One region of the Klebsiella grimontii genome, then DNA from elsewhere that is predicted to be linked to it. Evidence: riboswitches for the same ligand, from Rfam matches in the RefSeq annotation. Region 1 holds a riboswitch; each other region holds the start of a gene.

What was found. Region 1 has a riboswitch for thiamine pyrophosphate ahead of thiC (phosphomethylpyrimidine synthase ThiC). Riboswitches for the same ligand answer to the same signal wherever they lie in the genome.
Region 2: another riboswitch for thiamine pyrophosphate. It lies ahead of thiM (hydroxyethylthiazole kinase); the one in region 1 lies ahead of thiC (phosphomethylpyrimidine synthase ThiC).
Region 3: another riboswitch for thiamine pyrophosphate. It lies ahead of thiB (thiamine ABC transporter substrate binding subunit); the one in region 1 lies ahead of thiC (phosphomethylpyrimidine synthase ThiC).
Region 4: another riboswitch for thiamine pyrophosphate. It lies ahead of ACE3MN_RS13385 (TenA family protein); the one in region 1 lies ahead of thiC (phosphomethylpyrimidine synthase ThiC).

The regions. Positions count from the first base shown of each region.
Region 1 is NZ_CP169721.1:5,394,300-5,399,033, reverse strand. Features, by position in the region: gene thiC (phosphomethylpyrimidine synthase ThiC) at 1-1,436, opposite strand, end outside; TPP riboswitch at 1,522-1,635, opposite strand; gene ACE3MN_RS25275 (Rsd/AlgQ family anti-sigma factor) at 1,690-2,187, opposite strand; gene nudC (NAD(+) diphosphatase) at 2,283-3,056, shown strand; gene hemE (uroporphyrinogen decarboxylase) at 3,097-4,161, shown strand; gene nfi (deoxyribonuclease V) at 4,171-4,734, shown strand, end outside.
Region 2 is NZ_CP169721.1:1,795,598-1,800,331, forward strand. Features, by position in the region: gene ACE3MN_RS08560 (alkyl/aryl-sulfatase) at 30-2,006, opposite strand; TPP riboswitch at 2,239-2,335, shown strand; gene thiM (hydroxyethylthiazole kinase) at 2,370-3,143, shown strand; gene thiD (bifunctional hydroxymethylpyrimidine kinase/phosphomethylpyrimidine kinase) at 3,140-3,940, shown strand; gene fbaB (class I fructose-bisphosphate aldolase) at 4,089-4,734, shown strand, end outside.
Region 3 is NZ_CP169721.1:4,786,909-4,791,642, reverse strand. Features, by position in the region: gene ACE3MN_RS22460 (DedA family protein) at 1-577, shown strand, start outside; gene thiQ (thiamine ABC transporter ATP-binding protein ThiQ) at 564-1,265, opposite strand; gene thiP (thiamine/thiamine pyrophosphate ABC transporter permease ThiP) at 1,249-2,859, opposite strand; gene thiB (thiamine ABC transporter substrate binding subunit) at 2,835-3,818, opposite strand; TPP riboswitch at 3,850-3,943, opposite strand; gene sgrR (HTH-type transcriptional regulator SgrR) at 3,981-4,734, opposite strand, start outside.
Region 4 is NZ_CP169721.1:2,829,615-2,834,348, reverse strand. Features, by position in the region: gene ACE3MN_RS13395 (ABC transporter permease) at 1-395, opposite strand, end outside; gene ACE3MN_RS13390 (ABC transporter ATP-binding protein) at 392-1,120, opposite strand; gene ACE3MN_RS13385 (TenA family protein) at 1,117-1,812, opposite strand; TPP riboswitch at 1,882-1,983, opposite strand; gene ACE3MN_RS13380 (Gfo/Idh/MocA family protein) at 2,137-3,309, opposite strand; gene ACE3MN_RS13375 (sugar phosphate isomerase/epimerase) at 3,324-4,250, opposite strand; gene ACE3MN_RS13370 (LacI family DNA-binding transcriptional regulator) at 4,435-4,734, opposite strand, start outside.

The DNA of each region.
Region 1 (4,734 bases):
CCCGAAGTGAAGTGGTCGTAGCCCGGTGCGATATCGGTGGTGAGCGGCCCTAAGGTGTAGAAAGGCGCTTCGTGGCAGTGCTCCAGCTCTTCGGTCATATTGCGCTGAATCATCTGCATCGGCACATGGCCCGGGCCTTCGATCATTACCTGCACGTCATACTCCCAGGCGATTTTGGTCAGTTCGCCCAGGGTGTGCAGCTCGGCGAACTGCGCTTCGTCGTTGGCATCCTGAATCGAGCCGGGACGCAGGCCATCGCCCAATGACAGCGAGACGTCATAGGCGGCGCAGATTTCGCAAATTTCGTGGAAATGCTGATAGAGAAAGTTCTCTTGATGATGGGATAAGCACCATTTCGCCATGATTGAGCCGCCGCGGGAGACGATGCCGGTCAGGCGCCTGGCGGTCATCGGCACGTAGCGCAGCAGCACGCCCGCGTGGATGGTAAAGTAGTCCACCCCTTGCTCAGCCTGCTCGAGCAGCGTATCGCGGAAAGCTTCCCAGGTAAGATCTTCGGCAATCCCGTTGACCTTCTCCAGCGCCTGGTAGATCGGCACCGTACCGATCGGTACCGGGCTATTACGCAGGATCCACTCGCGGGTCTCGTGAATATAGCGGCCGGTGGAAAGGTCCATCACCGTATCCGCTCCCCAGCGCGTCGCCCACACCAGCTTCTCGACCTCTTCTTCTATCGACGAGGTGACCGCCGAGTTGCCGATATTGGCGTTAACCTTCACGAGGAAGTTGCGGCCAATAATCATCGGCTCGGATTCTGGATGATTTATATTGGCCGGGATAATCGCGCGCCCGGCGGCGACTTCAGCGCGCACAAACTCCGGGGTGATATTCTCCGGCAGCCGCGCGCCAAACCCAACGCCCGGATGCTGCCGGCGCAACACTTCGCCACGAATACGCTCGCGGCCCATATTTTCGCGAATGGCGATGAACTCCATCTCCGGGGTGACAATCCCCTGCCGGGCGTAGTGCAGCTGAGTCACGCATTTCCCGACCATGGCGCGCCTGGGGGTGAGCAGGCCGGTAAAGCGCAGCTCGTTGAGGCCATCATCCGCCAGCCGCTGTTTGGTATACGCCGAACTGCGGTCGTTGAGTTCTTCACAATCGCGACGCGCATCAATCCATGGCTGACGCAGTTTTTTCAGACCCTGCTCAACGTTAATCGCGATGTGCGGATCGCCGTAGGGGCCGGAGGTGTCATAGACCGGAATCGCTTCATTCGCTTCGTATTGCGGATTATCTTTGCTGCCGCCGATAAGGGTCGGGCTAAGCTGGATTTCGCGCATCGGGACGCGAATATCTTCCCGCGAACCGTGGATATAGATGCGCTGCGAATTGGGAAATGCGGTACCTTCCAGCGTGTCGATAAAGCGCTGGGCGTGTTCGCGTTGCTCTCGACGCGTGAGTTTTGTTGTAGACATAGCTCATTCCAGTTAAACAGGATATGGCTTGCCAGACGACGGATGGAGTAACAGATGCGATCGGCCCTGAAGAGGCTGACGCTAAACGCAGTTTACTCTTGTTCCCTTCGCAGGTATTAGCCTGATCAGGTTCCGCGGATCCCGAATAAACGGTCTCAGCCTTTTCCAGTGTGGAAAATGGGCACTCCGACAAGATGACATCCCCTCTCAGCGAGGGGGAATGTATGTAAACTACGCGTTAATGGTTCACAACTCAAGCGGTCGGCGCGATATTGTCGCTGACGTTATCTTTTTGACTGTGGGCGACGGCGAGGGCGATCAGGCTATCTTCCAGCGCAAAGCGCGCTTCCAGCGCTTCGCCGATATCCGACAGCGCCTGCTGGAACTCGAGGTAGTTATCGTGATCGATGGCGTTTTCGAGGCAGGAGTCGTAGTAATCCATGATCTGCTGGGTATTAGCCTGCAGCTGTGGATAAATCTTCGTGGCGGCTAAAAGTGGCGTATCGCCTTCCAATTCGCCGATAAAGCGTTCATAAATATTAAAATGGCCGGAGGAGAGGTAGTCCACCAGGCTTTGACAAAAATCGTCCAGCGCTTTCTCATTAAGCCGCATAAAGGATTCTTTGCCAGGCTTCAGGCCAACCAGGTTGTAGTAAGCCACAAGCAAATGCTTACGTACTTGTAGCCAGCGATCGACCAGTTTATTGCTGCCTCCAACACGTTCCGTCAGGTTTTCCAGCTGGTTTAACATGGTTGACTCCGCAAGGATTTAAGAGAAATACGTTGCTCACCAAAATGTAAATTTAATGTTAAAAGTGCCAGTAAAATAAAGGTAGTGCAATAGATATGGATCGTATTATTGAAAAATTAGATCGCGGCTGGTGGATCGTCAGCCACGAACAGAAATTATGGTTGCCCGACGGGGAATTACCCTATGGCGAAGCGGTAAATTTTAATCTTGCTGGCCAGCCCGCGCTGCGAATCGGAGAATGGCAGGGCGAGCCGGTGTGGCTGGTACGCCAGGATCGCCGGCATGAGATGGGATCGCTGCGTCAGGTGCTCGATCAGGATGCTGGCCTTTTTCAACTGGCGGGACGCGGGATCCAACTGGCGGAGTTCTACCGCTCGCACAAATTCTGCGGCTACTGCGGCCATCCGATGCATCCCAGCAAAACCGAATGGGCGATGCTGTGCAGCCACTGCCGCGAACGTTATTACCCACAAATCGCCCCCTGCATCATCGTCGCCATCCGCCGGGATGACGCTATTCTGCTGGCGCAGCATACCCGCCATCGCAACGGCGTGCACACGGTGCTGGCCGGGTTTGTCGAAGTGGGTGAGACCCTGGAGCAGACCGTTGCCCGCGAGGTGATGGAAGAGAGCGGCATTAAAGTGAAAAATCTGCGCTACGTGACCTCTCAGCCCTGGCCGTTCCCGCAATCGCTGATGACTGCGTTTATGGCCGAGTACGATAGCGGCGAGATTGTCATCGACAAGAAAGAGCTGCTGGAGGCGGGGTGGTATCGCTATGACGATTTGCCGCTTTTGCCGCCGCCGGGCACCGTGGCGCGCCGCCTGATTGAAGATACCGTGGCGATGTGTCGGGCAGAGTATGAGTGACATGTTACACTTGGCGCATCAACGCTAAAGGAATGTAAAAATGACCGAACTGAAGAACGATCGTTACCTGCGCGCGCTGCTACGCCAGCCGGTTGATGTCACCCCGGTGTGGATGATGCGTCAGGCGGGCCGCTATTTACCGGAATATAAAGCCACCCGCGCCGAAGCGGGCGATTTTATGTCGCTGTGTAAAAACGCCGAGCTGGCCTGCGAGGTCACGCTGCAGCCGCTGCGTCGCTATAAGCTGGATGCGGCTATCCTCTTCTCGGACATTCTCACTATCCCGGATGCCATGGGGCTGGGGCTCTATTTCGAAGCCGGGGAAGGGCCGCGTTTTACCTCGCCCGTCACCTGTAAAGCGGATGTCGATAAATTACCGGTTCCCGACCCGGAAGATGAACTTGGCTACGTGATGAACGCCGTGCGCACGATTCGCCGTGAGCTGAAGGGGGAAGTGCCGCTGATTGGCTTTTCCGGCAGCCCGTGGACGCTGGCGACCTATATGGTTGAAGGCGGCAGCAGCAAAGCGTTTACGGTGATCAAAAAGATGATGTACGCCGAACCGCAGGCCCTGCATGCGCTGCTCGATAAGCTGGCGAAAAGCGTCACGTTGTATCTGAATGCGCAAATCAAAGCGGGCGCGCAGTCGGTGATGATTTTTGATACCTGGGGCGGCGCGCTGACCGGCCGGGATTACCAGCAGTTCTCGCTCTATTACATGCATAAAATCGTTGATGGTCTGCTGCGTGAAAACGATGGTCGTCGCGTGCCGGTCACGCTGTTTACCAAAGGCGGCGGGCAGTGGCTGGAAGCGATGGCGGAAACCGGCTGCGATGCGCTGGGGCTCGACTGGACTACCGATATCGCCGATGCGCGGCGTCGCGTCGGCCATAAAGTCGCCCTGCAGGGCAATATGGATCCCTCGATGCTGTATGCCCCTCCGGCGCGCATCGAAGAAGAGGTGGCGACCATTCTCGCCGGGTTTGGCCAGGGCGAAGGCCATGTCTTTAACCTCGGGCACGGAATCCATCAGGATGTCGACCCGGAACACGCGGGCGTATTTGTGGAGGCTGTGCACCGGTTGTCAGCGCCATACCACCGTTAAGGAGTGATTATGGATTTATCATCGCTACGCACCCAGCAGCTCAGCCTGGCGGCATCGGTTGAACGAGGCGATCGGCTGGAACAGGATCCGCCGACGCTGATCGGCGGAGCGGATGTTGGATTTGAGCAAGAGGGGGAGGTGACCCGGGCGGCGATGGTACTGCTGAGCTATCCCTCCCTGGAGCTGGTGGAGTATCAGGTCGCGCGCGTTGCGACCACAATGCCCTATATCCCCGGCTTTCTCTCCTTTCGCGAAACTCCCGCGCTGCTGGCGGCGTGGGAGCTGCTTTCGCGCAAACCCGATCTCTTATTCGTCGATGGCCACGGTATTTCCCACCCGCGCCGCCTCGGCGTCGCCAGCCATTTTGGCCTGCTGGTGGATGTGCCGACTATCGGCGTGGCGAAAAAACGGCTGTGCGGTAAGTTTGAGCCGCTGGGCGATGAGCCCGGCGCGCTGGCGCCACTGCTGGATAAAGGCGACCAGCTGGCGTGGGTTTTGCGCAGTAAAACGCGCTGTAATCCCCTATTTGTGAGTACCGGGCACCGCGTGGGCCTGGATAGCGCGCTGATGTGG
Region 2 (4,734 bases), 2.1 Mb from region 1:
CCCCGCAGCTGGCCGCCGCGGGGGCTGATTTACGGCGTCACGATATTGAACCAGAACTCAAATTTATCCATATAGCCCAGCATCTCATCCAGCTTCGCGCCATCGCCGGTCACTTTCACTTCACCCTTATCTTGCGCCTGTTTTAGCGTTTCCTCTTTCAGGATGATTTTGTTCAGCGTGGCGCGATCCAACGCAATGGTAGCATCCGCGTCCTTGGCTTCGGCATCGGCGGTGTGGTTGAGCACGCCGTTTTCCAGCTCCAGCTTATATTTACCGCCATCGTTACCCAGGTCGATATTGAACACCGCTTTGGCGGTTCCGGCTTTCTCACCATTAATATGCACCGCAAGGTAATCGAAGAACATTTCCGGGGTCATCGCCCGTACGGTATCCGGGCTGGCGGTGTTCGGCGTCGGGCCTTTCACTACGCCGTTGCGTAGCTCCTGAGCGCCGGTCAGGTAGAAATTACGCCACGGTCCTGATTCCGCCTGATAGCCCAGCTGCTCCAGGGCATCGGCTTCCAGATTGCGCGCCTCCAGATTACCAGGATCGGCGAAGACAATTTTACTCACGACCTGCGCTACCCAGCGATAGTTGCCCTGGTTGTAGTCCTCTTTGGCTTTCTTGAGGATAGCGTCGGCGCCGCCCATATAATCAACGAATTTCTTCGCCGCTTCTTCCGGCGGCAGTTCATCCAGCGTAGCCGGGTTGCCGTCGAACCAGCCGAGGTAGAGGACGTAAGTCGCTTTTACGTCATGGCTGACGGAACCGTAGTAGCCGCGGTTGGCCCAAGTGTTGGCCAGGCTGTCCGGCAGCTTGAATTTGGCGGCGATCTCATCGCGGGTCAGGCCCTCGTTGGCCATGCGCAGGGTCTGGTCATTGATGTATCGATACAGATCGCGCTGGCTCTTCAGCAGGTTAACCACGTTCTCATTGCCCCAGGTCGGCCAGTGGTGCTGGGCCATAATGATTTCGGCCTTGTCCCCCCAGCGTACGATGGCGGCGTTGATATATTTCGACCACGGCAGCGGTTCACGAATTTTCGCCCCGCGCAGCGAGTAGGTGTTATGCAGGGTGTGGGTGACGTCTTCTGCGGATTCAATCAGCTTCTTCTCTTCGATATACCACAGCATTTCCGACGGTGCTTCTGAGCCCGGCGCCAGCATAAAATCGTAGGTCAGCCCGTCGATGGTCTCTTTCTGGCCATCTTTCTCGATGATATTGGTGGGAGCAATCAACGTGACGGTGCCGGCGGAGGTCGTGGTGCCGAGGCCTGCGCCAACCTGGCCGGTGGCATCCGGTTTCAGCAGGTTGCCGTACATATAGCTGGCGCGGCGGCTCATTACGTTCCCGGCCATAATGTTTTCAGCAACGGCGGCTTCCATAAAACCGGAAGGCGCGTAGATTTTGACTTTACCGGATTTCACATCGGCTTCATCGACCACGCCGCGAACGCCGCCGTAATGATCGACGTGGCTGTGGGTGTAGATCACCGCAACGACCGGCTTATTGCCGCGATTTTTGTAATACAGATCCATTCCGACCTTTGCGGTCTCCGCCGATACCAGCGGATCGACAACGGTGATGCCTTCTTTGCCTTCGATAATGGTCATGTTGGAGAGATCGAGGTTGCGGATCTGGTAAACGCCTTCGGTCACTTCAAACAGGCCGCTAATATTGATCAACTGGGATTGACGCCAGAGGCTGGGGTTGACCGTATCCGGCGCCTTTTCACCCTCTTTAACAAAGTTGTACTGCTGCGGGTTCCAGATAACGTTGCCCTGTTCGCCTTTAATCACCTCCGTAGGGAGCGCGGCGATAAAGCCTTTATGCGCGTTGGTAAAGTCGGTGTTATCGGAGAAGGGAAGCTGTTTGTACAGCGCGTCGTTTGCCTGTTTGGTTGCCGCGGCGGCTGCTTTGGGAGACGTTTCCGCCCAACTGGTCATGGGGAGGGTCGAAATGATTCCTGCCAGAGCCAGACTTTTCATAATCGGTGTTAATTTCATCGGAATCCTCATGGGTTTACGCTGATTCACTCGTTAATTTCGATATGACGCCGGGTTACATCCTGTAACGCCTTCTAAACTATAAACACGTATCTGAAAAAGTGTTTATTTTGTTAATTATTTGATTGCTTATTGTTAAATTCAGATCGGCGTGCGCTCCTCTAACCTCGCCAGGCCAGCTTGCGTTGTCCCGCGACTTACCGTAACCTGCCCGCTGAGAACGTTTTTATCTCTCAATGACTCGGGGTGCCCTTCTTTGTGAAGGCTGAGAAAAACCCGTACCACCTGATCTGGATAATGCCAGCGTAGGGAAGTCAGAGACCGCAGGGTCGTCGCTTCTTCATCGCCTGGCGGGAGCAAACGATGTCTGACCTGCTGAACCCCGCGCATATCGCCCATCTGCGGCACCTTTTTCACCGTCATTCCCCTCTTGTGCACTGCATGACGAACGACGTGGTGCAGACCTTTACCGCCAACGTCCTGTTAGCGATTGGCGCATCCCCGGCGATGGTTATCGACCCGGACGAAGCCAGCCAGTTTGCCGCTATTGCCGATGCGCTGCTGATTAATGTTGGTACGCTGACCGTCGAACGCGCGGCGGCGATGCGTGCGGCGGCGCATAGCGCAACGCAGGCGGGCAAGCCCTGGGCGCTGGACCCGGTGGCGGTCGGCGCGCTGACCTTACGGACAGAATTTTGCCGGGAGCTGCTGGCGCTGCAGCCTGCCGCCGTTCGCGGTAATGCCTCGGAAATTATGGCCCTGGCCGGAATGAGCGGCGGCGGGCGCGGCGTCGATACCACCGATACCGCCGCCGCAGCGCTGCCCGCGGCGCAGGCGCTGGCCCGCCAGTTGAATACCGTGGTCGCGGTCACCGGCGAGGTCGATTACATCACCGATGGCCAGCGCACGCGCGCGGTCACCGGCGGCGATCCGCTAATGACCCGGGTAGTCGGCACCGGCTGCGCGCTATCGGCGGTGGTTGCCGCCGCTGCGGCGATGCCCGGCGATCGGCTGGAGAACGTGGCCGCGGCCTGCGGTCTGATGAAGCTGGCGGGGGGAAAAGCGGCGCGGCAAGGCGGCCCCGGCAGCTTTACTCCCGCCTTTCTCGATGCGCTCTACGCGGGAGGTGACCTGTGAAACGAATTAACGCGTTAACCATCGCCGGCACCGACCCGAGCGGCGGCGCGGGGATCCAGGCGGATCTCAAAACCTTCTCGGCGCTGGGCGCTTACGGCTGCTCGGTCATCACCGCGCTGGTGGCGCAAAACACCCGCGGCGTCCAGTCGGTGTACCGTATAGAGCCTGATTTTGTCGCCGCGCAGCTCGATTCGGTCTTCAGCGATGTGCGCATCGATACCACCAAAATCGGGATGCTGGCGGAAACCGATATCGTCGAGGCGGTGGCGGAACGGCTGGCGCGCTACCGGATAACCAACGTGGTGCTGGATACCGTCATGCTGGCAAAAAGCGGCGATCCGCTGCTCTCAGCCTCGGCGGTGGAGACGCTGCGCCAGCGCCTGCTGCCGCAGGTGTCGCTGATCACCCCGAATCTGCCGGAGGCGGCGGCGCTGCTGGATGCGCCACATGCCCGAACGGAAAAGGAGATGCTGGAGCAGGGCAGAGCGCTGCTGGGAATGGGCTGCGGAGCGGTATTAATGAAGGGCGGCCATCTTGATGATGCGGAAAGCCCTGACTGGCTCTTTACCCGCGACGGGGAGCAGCGCTTTACCGCGCCGAGAGTCCAGACCAAAAACACCCACGGTACCGGCTGTACGCTGTCGGCGGCGCTGGCGGCGCTGCGTCCGCGTTACGATGATTGGGGGCGAACCGTGGCGGAAGCCAAGGGCTGGCTCTCTGCGGCGCTGGCGCAGGCCGATTCGCTGGAAGTGGGGCACGGCATCGGTCCGGTCCACCATTTCCACGCCTGGTGGTAACCGGCAAGACAACGTGTCAGCAGACTATGCTGAAAAAATAGGCTCCCGGCTGGAAAATATGCTGAGTCGGTACCAGGCTTAACCTGCCCAAAATAATTGGGTTGGGAAAACGCATGCCGGTTTCGACCGGCACTTACGGGAGATAGCTATGACTGATATTACGCAGTTGCTTGGCAAAGATGCCGACACGCTTTTACAGCACCGCTGTATGACGATTCCAGCCGACCAGCTCTATTTACCGGGGGCGGATTATGTCGATCGGGTGATGGTGGATAACAATCGTCCGCCGGCGGTGCTGCGTAATATGCAAACCCTGTATAACACCGGCCGCCTGGCGGGAACCGGGTATCTGTCGATCCTGCCGGTCGACCAGGGCGTAGAGCATTCTGCTGGCGCCTCTTTTGCCGCCAACCCGCTGTACTTTGATCCGAAAAATATCGTCGAACTGGCCATTGAGGCCGGTTGTAACTGCGTGGCCTCCACCTATGGCGTGCTGGCCTCGGTGTCGCGCCGCTATGCGCACCGCATCCCCTTCCTGGTCAAACTGAACCATAACGAAACGCTGAGCTACCCGACCGAATACGATCAGACGCTGTACGCCAGCGTTGAGCAGGCATTCAATATGGGCGCCGTAGCGGTCGGGGCGACGATCTATTTCGGTTCCGAGCAGTCTCGTCGGCAAATCGAAGAAATCTCCGCTGCGTTTGAACGCGCGCACGAACTGGGTCTGGTGACCGTGCTGTGGGCCTATCTGCGTAATTCGGCGTTTAAGAAAGATGGCGTCGACTACCATG
Region 3 (4,734 bases), 610 kb from region 1:
TATCGGCTGTTTGCTCGGTGACTGGATTTCGTTCTGGCTGGGCTGGCGCTTCAAAAAGCCGCTGCACCGCTGGTCTTTTTTGAAGAAAAATAAAGCGCTGCTGGATAAAACCGAACATGCGCTGCATCAGCACAGCATGTTGACCATTCTGATTGGCCGATTTGTCGGGCCGACGCGCCCGCTGGTGCCGATGGTCGCCGGAATGCTCGATCTGCCGGTCGCGAAATTCATCCCGCCCAATATCATTGGCTGCCTGCTGTGGCCGCCGCTCTACTTCTTACCGGGGATCCTCGCCGGGGCGGCCATTGATATCCCGGCCGATGAGAATAGCGCCAGCTTTAAGTGGCTGCTGCTGGGCGCGGCGCTGCTGGCGTGGCTGGCGGCGTGGCTGTGCTGGCGGCTGTGGCGCAGCGCTAAAAATTCCGCCGATCGGTTAACCCGCTTTCTGCCGCGTTCGCGTCTGCTGTGGCTCGCTCCGCTTTCGCTGTGCGCCGCCGGGGCCGCGCTGGTTTTCGCCTTCCGCCATCCGCTGATGCCGGTCTATCTCGAGATCCTGCAGAAGGTTATTTTGCGCTAATGCCCAGCAGCGCCGAGGCGCTGCTGTTGCCGCTGAGCAGCGAGGCGGTGTCGCCATCCCAGGCGATTCGTCCCTCGGCCACAACTATCGACCTCGGCGCGATGCGCGCCGCATCTTCCACGCTGTGCGATACCATTAATAGCGTCAGCCGCTGCTGCTGGCAGACGTCGGCAACCAGCGCCAGCATCTCCTGGCGCAGCGCGGGGTCGAGCGCCGAGAAGGGCTCATCCAGCAGCAGCACCGGCTGCTTGCGTACCAGACAGCGCGCCAGCGCCGCGCGCTGACGCTGGCCGCCGGAAAGCTCGCCCGGCAGCCGTTCTAACATCGCATCGATCCCCATCTGTTCGGCGATGGCCCGCAAATGGGCTGTTTGTTCCGCGTTCAGCTTGAGCCCCGGATGCATTCCCAGAGCAATGTTCTGGCGGATGGTGAGGTGGTTAAACAGGTTATTTTCCTGAAACAGCATCGATACCGGACGACGCGCGGGCGGCGTGTGGGTATGAGGCTGGCCGTCGATGTCGATACTGCCGCTGGCAGGCGGCAGAAAACCGGCAATCAGGTTCAGCAGCGTGCTTTTCCCGGCGCCGCTGGGGCCAAGCACCGCGATGCGTTCTCCGCGTTCGACGGCAAGCGTAAAACGCATCGGCAGATGCTGGTAAAGCCAGGTCACATCATTCAGTTTTAGCATCGCGCCCCGGAAGTTTTTCAATCACGCTAAAGAGTAAAAAGCACAGCAGCAGGAGCAGAAGGGCGGTCACGGCGCCGTCCTGGCTACGATAAGAGCCGATCTGCTGATACAGGTAGAACGGCAGGGTACGAAAATCTTCGTTACCGAACAGCGCCACCACGCCGAAGTCGCCAATCGACAGCACGCAGGCGAAGGCCAGCGCCTGGGCCAGCGGGCGCTTTAACGCGCGAAGCTCAACCACCCTGAGACGGGTAAAGCCGTGCATCCCCAGCGACTGGCAGAGGGTACCGTAGCGGGCGGCGATATCGCGCATCGGGTTCTCCAGCACCTTCAGCGCGTAGGGGATCGCCATCAGCGCATTGGTAAAAATCACGATACCGTCGGCGGACTCGGGCAGGCCCACGCTGTTATTGAGCAGCAGGAAGAAGCCGGTGGCCAGCACGATGCCGGGCATGGCGAGGATCAGCATCCCGCTTAGCTCCAGCGCCTGCCCGGCCAGCGGGCGACGGCGGGCGCGAAGCTCGCGGCTGCTCCATAGCAGCATCATGGTCAGGATGACGCTTAATAGCCCGGCGGCAAGCGCGATGCGCAGCGACGTCCCGAGCGCCTGCCACAGCGCGGGCTGATGCAGCACGCGAAACAGATTGCTGTTCAGACCGTCGAGTATCACCGCCAGCAGCGGCGGCAGCAGTAGCAGCAGCGCTGCGGTAATCAACGCAAAGTCGCTTAATCGACTGTGCAGGCGATCGTCGGGATCGCGCCAGCCGCGAATATTACTGGCCCCGATGGCGAGGGCTTTGCTCAGCCGTTGGCTAAGCAGCACCAGCCCAAGGCAGCAGATCATCTGGATCAGCGCCAGCATCGCCGCGCGGCCCGGGTCGTAGTCGAAATTAAGGGCCTGGTAAATCGCCAGTTCGATGGTGGTTGCCCGCGGGCTGCCGCCCAGCGACAGCACGGTCGCAAAGCTGGCGAAACAGAGCATAAAGATCAGCGCCGCGACCGGAGCAATTTGCCGGCGCAGCCACGGCCACTCCACCAGGCGGAAGAAGACGTAGCCGCGCATGCCGAGCTGGGCGGCGATTTGCCGCTGCTCGCCGGGGATATTTTCCAGCGTTTGTAGCAGCAGGCGCGTGGCCATCGGCATATTAAAGAATACGTGCGCCAGCAGGATCCCCTGCAGCCCGTAGGGCGAGAACGACCACTGCCAGCCGAAAGCGTTAAATAATTCGGCCAGCCAGCCCTGACGGCCGTAGACGCTGAGGATGCCGAAGACCGCCACCAGCACCGGCAGAATTAAGGTCATTGCGCAAAGGCGCAGCAGCAGCGTTCGCCCGGGGAATCGACGCCGATAGAGGGCGCGGGCGAGAAATATCGCCGGCAGCACCGAAAAAAGCGCCGAAAGAAAGGCCTGCCAGAAAGAGAAGCGTACGACGTGCCAGAGATAGCTATCGCCGATCAGCACGCCCCAGGCCGCTTCCGGCGCGCTGAACCACAGCGCCAGAAAGGCGGCCAGCGCCACGACGACCAGAATGATGGCCGCCGTGACTCCCGGCAGGAGCCAGGCGAAAGCTAGCGGCTGACGGCGCGTTGCCATGCGCTGATCCAGTTCTGGCGTTCGGCGGCCACCTGCTGCGGGGTAAATTCGAGGGTCGTTTGCGGTTTCATCAGCGCGTCAAAGCCCGCCGGAAGCGCAACCTGGGTGACCGGATACATCCAGTTGCCGGTCGGGATCGCGTTCTGGAAGCCCGGCGAGACCATAAATTTGAGGAATTTTTCCGCCAGCTCCGGCTGCTTGCTGGCCGCGGTGCGGGCGGCGACTTCAACCTGTAAATAGTGACCTTCCGCGAAGTTCGCCGCGGCGTAGTTATCTTTCTTCTCTTCAATAATATGGTAGGCCGGGGAGGTGGTATAGCTCAGCACCAAATCGCTCTCGCCTTTCAGGAACAGGCCGTAGGCTTCGCTCCAGCCTTTGGTGACGGTGACGGTTTTCGCCGCCAGCTTCTGCCAGGCTTCCGGCGCTTTATCGCCGTACACTTTTTGCATCCACAGCAGCAGCCCCAGACCCGGCGTGCTGGTACGCGGATCTTCATAAATCACCCGCCATTTTTGCTCGCCCTCAACCAGCTCTTTCAGGCTTTTCGGCGGATTTTTCAGCTTGTTTTTATCGTAAACAAAAGCGAAGTAGCCGTAATCGAACGGGACGAAGGTGTCGTTGTCCCAGCCGCCGGGTACGCTGACCGCGCTGGCCGGTACGCCGCTTTTGGCGAACAGTTTGCTCTGCGAGGCGGCTTCCAGCAGGTTGTTATCCAGCCCAAGCACCACGTCGGCTTTGCTGTTTTTGCCTTCCATGCGCAGACGATTGAGCAGCGAGACGCCGTCTTCCAGCGCCACGAACTTCAGTTCGCAGCCGCAGTCGGCTTCAAAGGCTTTTTTAACCGCCGGGCCGGGGCCCCAGTCGGCGGAGAACGAGTCGTAGGTATAAACGGTGAGTAGCGGTTTGGCAAAAACGGGCGCGGCGACCAGCGCCAGCAGCGGGAGTAATTTTTTCAACACTTTGCACCTCAGAAAAAGGGGTGGCAAAGGATTTTGAGTGGGCCTCAAATCCCTTCGCCGGCGTTATCCGGATCAGGTTCGACGGGTATTTTCTCAGCCATAATTCAGCACCCCGTTGAGAACGGCAGTTAGTGTAATGATTTTGTCAGCGGACTGAAAGCATTACGGTTCCGGCGGCGCGAACCACGCGGATTTAAAGTCAAACCAGCCGAGCGTGTTCATGCGTACGCCGCGCATACTGCGCTGCCCCTGGATCATCAGCCAGTGGTGAATCAGCGGCACCACGGTTTGATTGGCCAGCAGCTGCTGGCTCCACGTGGCGGGGTTAAGCTCTCCCGCGCGCCAGCGGCTTGCGTCTTCCTCCCAGTCGATGGGAATACAGTTGCGAATTAGCGGGACTTCATACAGCCAGGCAAACAGGGAAAAATCGATCGGCAAGGTAAAGTTGGCGCTGTTAAGCCACACGTCGCTGACCGCTTCACCGCGGTGCCACTCCTGGTATTCCAGTTCCTGAATCTCCAGCTTAACCTGATGCTCGGCCAGCAGCGTCGCCATGATCCCGCCGATCACGCGATGCTCGACATGGTCCTGGTAGTAGGTCAGCCTGACCGTTTCCAGGCCCGGCGGTTTTTCGCAGGCGTGGCTGCGCGCGTGATGCCAGCGGGGCAGCAGACCATAGGCCGGGAACCAGTTTCCCTGATAGTGCTCGCCGGCGTGGTAGAGCAGGCTGGCGGGCTGGAACAGATAGCTTAACCACTGGCGTACCGCCGCGTTGGCGCCGAGCGGGCTGCGGGCGTCGAACAGCAGGTAATAACAACCCTCTTCCAGACGGCTTTCTACCGCTTTCTCGCTTTGTGTGGTGCCCTGTAACGTTAACCCGCCGTTGGGCTCTTCGCTGATTTCCGGCAGGACCCAG
Region 4 (4,734 bases), 2.6 Mb from region 1:
GAGGAGACGGGAAAGAAAATCACCAGCACCGCCATCATCACCTTGGCGCCCATGCCAAAACCGAACCACAGCACCAGCAGCGGGGCGAGGGCAAAGACCGGGATCGCCTGGCTGGTCAGCACCAGCGGCATCAGCCAGCGCTGAAGGCGCGGCGAGACAATCATGCACAGCGCCAGCGTCACGCCGAGTAGGGCGCCAAGCACGAGGCCGCTGAGGATCTCGCTCAACGTGATCAGCGTGTGTTCGCCGAGGTACGAGCGGTTGACCCACAGAGCGCTTGCCACCGCCGAGGGTGAAGGCAGCAGAAAGGCGGGAATGCCGCTGCGGCTCGCCAGCCACCAGAGCAGCAGCAGGCCGCAGAACACCACGGCGGCGCGAAACAGTTTTGCGCTCATCCGTTAGCCCTTATCAGCTGTTGCAGCAGCTCCGCCTGGCTGGCCAACAGCTCCGGATCGTCCGGCGCGCGCGGCGGCATGCCGGACAGGCGATGCGCGTCGTCAATCCCGCCGGGAGCGGGGGAAAGGACCAGCAGACGATGGCTCAGGCGGCAGGCTTCCATCGGGTCGTGGGTAATCAGCACGACGGTGCGGTTCACCAGGAGTTCCGCGGCCAGGGTCTGAATGCGCGTCCGGGTCAGGGTATCGAGCGCGGAAAAAGGTTCGTCCATCAGCACAATGGGGCGGTCTTCATAGAGCGTGCGCGCCAGCGCCGCACGCTGGCGCATGCCGCCTGAGAGGGCGGCCGGGCGGTCGCCGGCGCAGTGTTCAAGACCAACCTGCTGTAACAGCGCGGCAACCCGCCGATGGTCTACGCGCTCTCCGCGCAGACGCGCGCCAAGCGAGACGTTGTCGCGCACGCTTAACCATGGATAAAGCAGATCTTTTTGTCCCATCCACGCCAGCCGTTTATCTATTGGCTGCCCGTCGCTGGCGCGAACGTCACCGGCGGTAGCTTTTGCCAGCCCGGCGATAATGCGCAACAGGCTGGTCTTTCCAGCGCCGCTGGCACCCAGCAGCGAAACCCACTGGCCGCCGGGGATAGCGAACGTCAGATTGTCGAATATCCGCCGCGCGCCAAAGCGCAGGCTCAGACCGCGCACCTGGATACCGGGCGCCGTCACGCCGGGCGCTCCGCGACGGCGTTGAGGCCCATCTGCCAGAAGTTAGCCTCCAGACGCGTTGCGGTGGTGAAAATAGCGCTGAGTTCGGCGAAACGCGCCTCGCCGCCGCGCTGCTGCCAGAGGGTTTCCAGCAGACCGATGGCGTTATTGACGCCGTTCAGGTAACCCTCATCGCCGTAGTTGCGGATCCAGGAGGCATAAGGATTGGCGGTCAGCCGGGTCGCCGGATCGTGCAGCAGGCCGAGGCCGATTTCCGCGTAGCCGGCAACGCAGGGCATCAACGCCGCCAGCAGATCCAGGGCGTCGCCGGAGTGGCCGATGTCCAGCACGTAGCGGGTATAGTTAACGGTTTCCACGGCTTCCGCATCGGCGGCCATCGTCGCTTCATCCAGTCCCCATTCCCTGCAGTAGCCGACGTGCAGCGGCAGCTCGTCAATAATGGCGTTCATCGACGCGGCGGCGACGCGCATTTCCGCCAGGGTACGCAGCTTGCTGACCAGCAGCGCGTAGCTGCGGGCGAAATGGATCAGAAACAGGTAATCCTGCGTCAGATAGCGGCGGAAGGCGGATTCGGGCAGGGTGCCATCGGCGAGCTGGCGCAGGAAGGGGTGGGCGACGTAGTGCTGCCAGTCGGCGCCGGCCTGCTGACGCAGGCGGCCATAAATACCCTGGGTAAACGCGGGAAGAATCACAGGACCTCCTGAAACAAGGGAGATCCGGGCGTGCTGAATGAAGTGTGAACAGGCAATGGCGCAAAACTGGCGGAAATGCCGACCCGTCCCTTCGCTGGCATGACCCAGATCAGGTTCAAAGGGTTCGGCTTACGCCATCTCAGCCCTCACGGGACACCCCTCGGTTTGGCCCCTGTTATACGACATTCCCTTTTTGATTACAATGCTGTGAATTTGCCGGGGATAGGTGACGTTGTCACTTTTAAATATCTCAAGAAATGGCTATTGCGCATCGTTTGCGCCCGGTGGCGGCTGACGCCTTACCGGGCGCGTATTATCAGAGGATCAGTGAAACGCTACCCAACTGGCCCCGTTGTCTGCTGAACGTACGCAGCTCTCTACCCAATGCACGCCGAGCGCCCCGGCTTTGGCATCCGGATACCAGAAGTTTTCCAGCAAGGCCGAATCGCGACGGTCGGTTGCATCCATGGCAATGGCAAAGCGGCGATACAGATTCGACCAGGCCTCAAACAGCCCTTCGGGATGGCCGCCGCCAATCCGGTCGTCCTGCAGGGCCAGCGGGTCAAGATAGGGCATACCGCGTTCGAGGATGCGCACCGGCTCGCCCTGAATTTCGTAGCGCAGCTGGTTCGGCTGTTCATCCCACCACTCCAGGCTAGCTTTCTCCCCGACGATGCGGACTTTCTGTCCGTGCATTGAGCCGCTGTTGACCGCCGAGCACCACATCGACCCTACGGCGCCGTTGTCGTACTCCATCAGCACATGCGCGTTATCCTCCAGCGGTGCGCGGCTTTTGACAAAACTCTGGCGGGAGCACATCAGGCGAGTGATATTAAGCTTCGGCGCCATGGTCTCCGCCAGGAACAGCGGGTGGGTGGCCAGATCGCCTAGCACGTAGCTGGGACCAACAAATTTCGGGTCCACCCGCCAGCGGGTGCTGGGGTTATCCTGCTCTACCGGCTGGTTATGGAAACCGTGGGCGAACTGCATATTGATGATGCGGATCTCGCCCAGCAGCCCCTGTTCAATCATCTGCCGAGCCTGCAGAATCAACTGATGCCCGGCGTATCCGTAGGTGACGCCGATGATTTTGCGCTGTTTTTCGCTCAGGGCCACCAGCGTATCGGCCTCTTCGCCGGTAAAACAGAGCGGTTTTTCGCAGACCACATGCAGTCCGGCCTCAAGCGCCGCGCGACAAATGGCGTAGTGGGTGTTATTCGGCGTGGCGATAGAAACCGCTTCAATGCCGTCTTCCCGCGCCGCTTCTTCGCGAAACAAGGTTTCGTAGTCGGGGTAACAGCGCCCGACGTCCACGCCCAGCTGCTGGCCAAACTCGCGCCCGCGCTCTGCATCAATATCAAAAGCCCCGGCCAGCAGGGTAAACGATCCGTCGCGCAGCGCCGCGGAGCGGTGAATATAGCCAATCTGGCTGCTTCCGCCGCCGCCCACCATGCCCCAGTGTAAGGAGCGGCCTACAGGTTTAATACCGTTAATCATCTGTTTTCTCCCGATTAAAACCCAACGGATCGCAGGTAGCGCAGGCTTTCCGTGACCGCCTGCAGGCTGCCCTCGACGTTGCGCGGATCGCGCTCTTGCTCAATGGTGATCCAGCCCTGATAGCCGCGCTTGTCGAGAAAGGCGCGCACCGCCGGATAGTCAATGGCGCCGCTGCCAAGCGGGCACATCACCCCCTCCGCACAGGCCGAGAAGAAGTCGATGCCGCGGGAAATCACGCTAGCGAACACCTGCGGGTCAACATCTTTAAAATGCAGGTAATCAAGGCGGTCAAAATGGCGATCCAGCCAGCTGATGGGGTCCATGCCCGACGAATAGTAGAGGTGGCCAGTGTCGAGACACAAACCGGCCACCTCATGGGGAATCTGCGTCGCCAGCAGGTCGATTTCATCGGCAAACTCGATGCAGCCGCCGGCGTGAGGATGGATAACCGGACGCACGCCGTACTCCTGCCACGCCAGTTTGCTGATAGTGATAATGTGGTCGATCATCCGCTGCCAGTCGGCGGGTGACAGACGGGGGGCCAGCTCGCCGCGTCCGGCATATTTCGCCCGCTGCGGATTGCCGAAATCAATAATGACCAGATAAGGCGGCTGGAAGGGGTTACCCGGCGTCTTTTCCGCGGCCGGTACCTGCGACAGATTGCGGCAGAGGTTATGCGTCAGTTCGACAATATTCGCGAAGTTCTCTTCGCTGACCAGATCGTCGAAGATCGTTCCGGCAACCAGCGACAGCCCCTGTTTATTCAGCGCGGCGCTAAGTTCATCGGCCCGGGTCGGCAGATAGCTCCACGGGCCCAGTTCAATGCTTTTATAACCGGCCGTCGCCGCTTCTTCCAGCACCTTGGGCCACGGCGGCAGGTAAGGGTTTTTGGGATCATCGACGCCCCAGCTGCACGGCGCGTTGGCAATATGTATGGTCATGATGGCTTCCTTTTCAGATGAGGAGAAAACATGACCAGTATTGAATGAAAATTTCATATTCAACAATGATGAAACTTAAATTCTTTGATGGGATTCAAGATTTATTTTGATAGCGTAAATGATAGATTTTTATCAAATATAGCGCTGAAGCGGAGCGCGGCGGCTTTATCCGCGCCTGCGTCAATCAGAGGTTTTCTTTGGTGAGGAGGTCAAACGGCTGCAGAGCGTTGATAAACGTCGCCCGCGGCTGGCTGACTGCCTGGATAAAGGCGTTAATTGTCGCCGCAGCGAACTCGCTAAGCCGGTGCGCAAGCATAAGATCGACGGTGCCGTCGATTAACGCCAGCTCGCCGTTGTCTACCGGGCCATGGCAAATCAGGGTGACCTGGTGCTGGCGTTGACGCGCGCGCAGGGCGTCGACAATACCTTCCACGCCGCCGCAGGGCGCGTAAATGGCCTTCAGATCCGGGTACTGTTGCAGCAT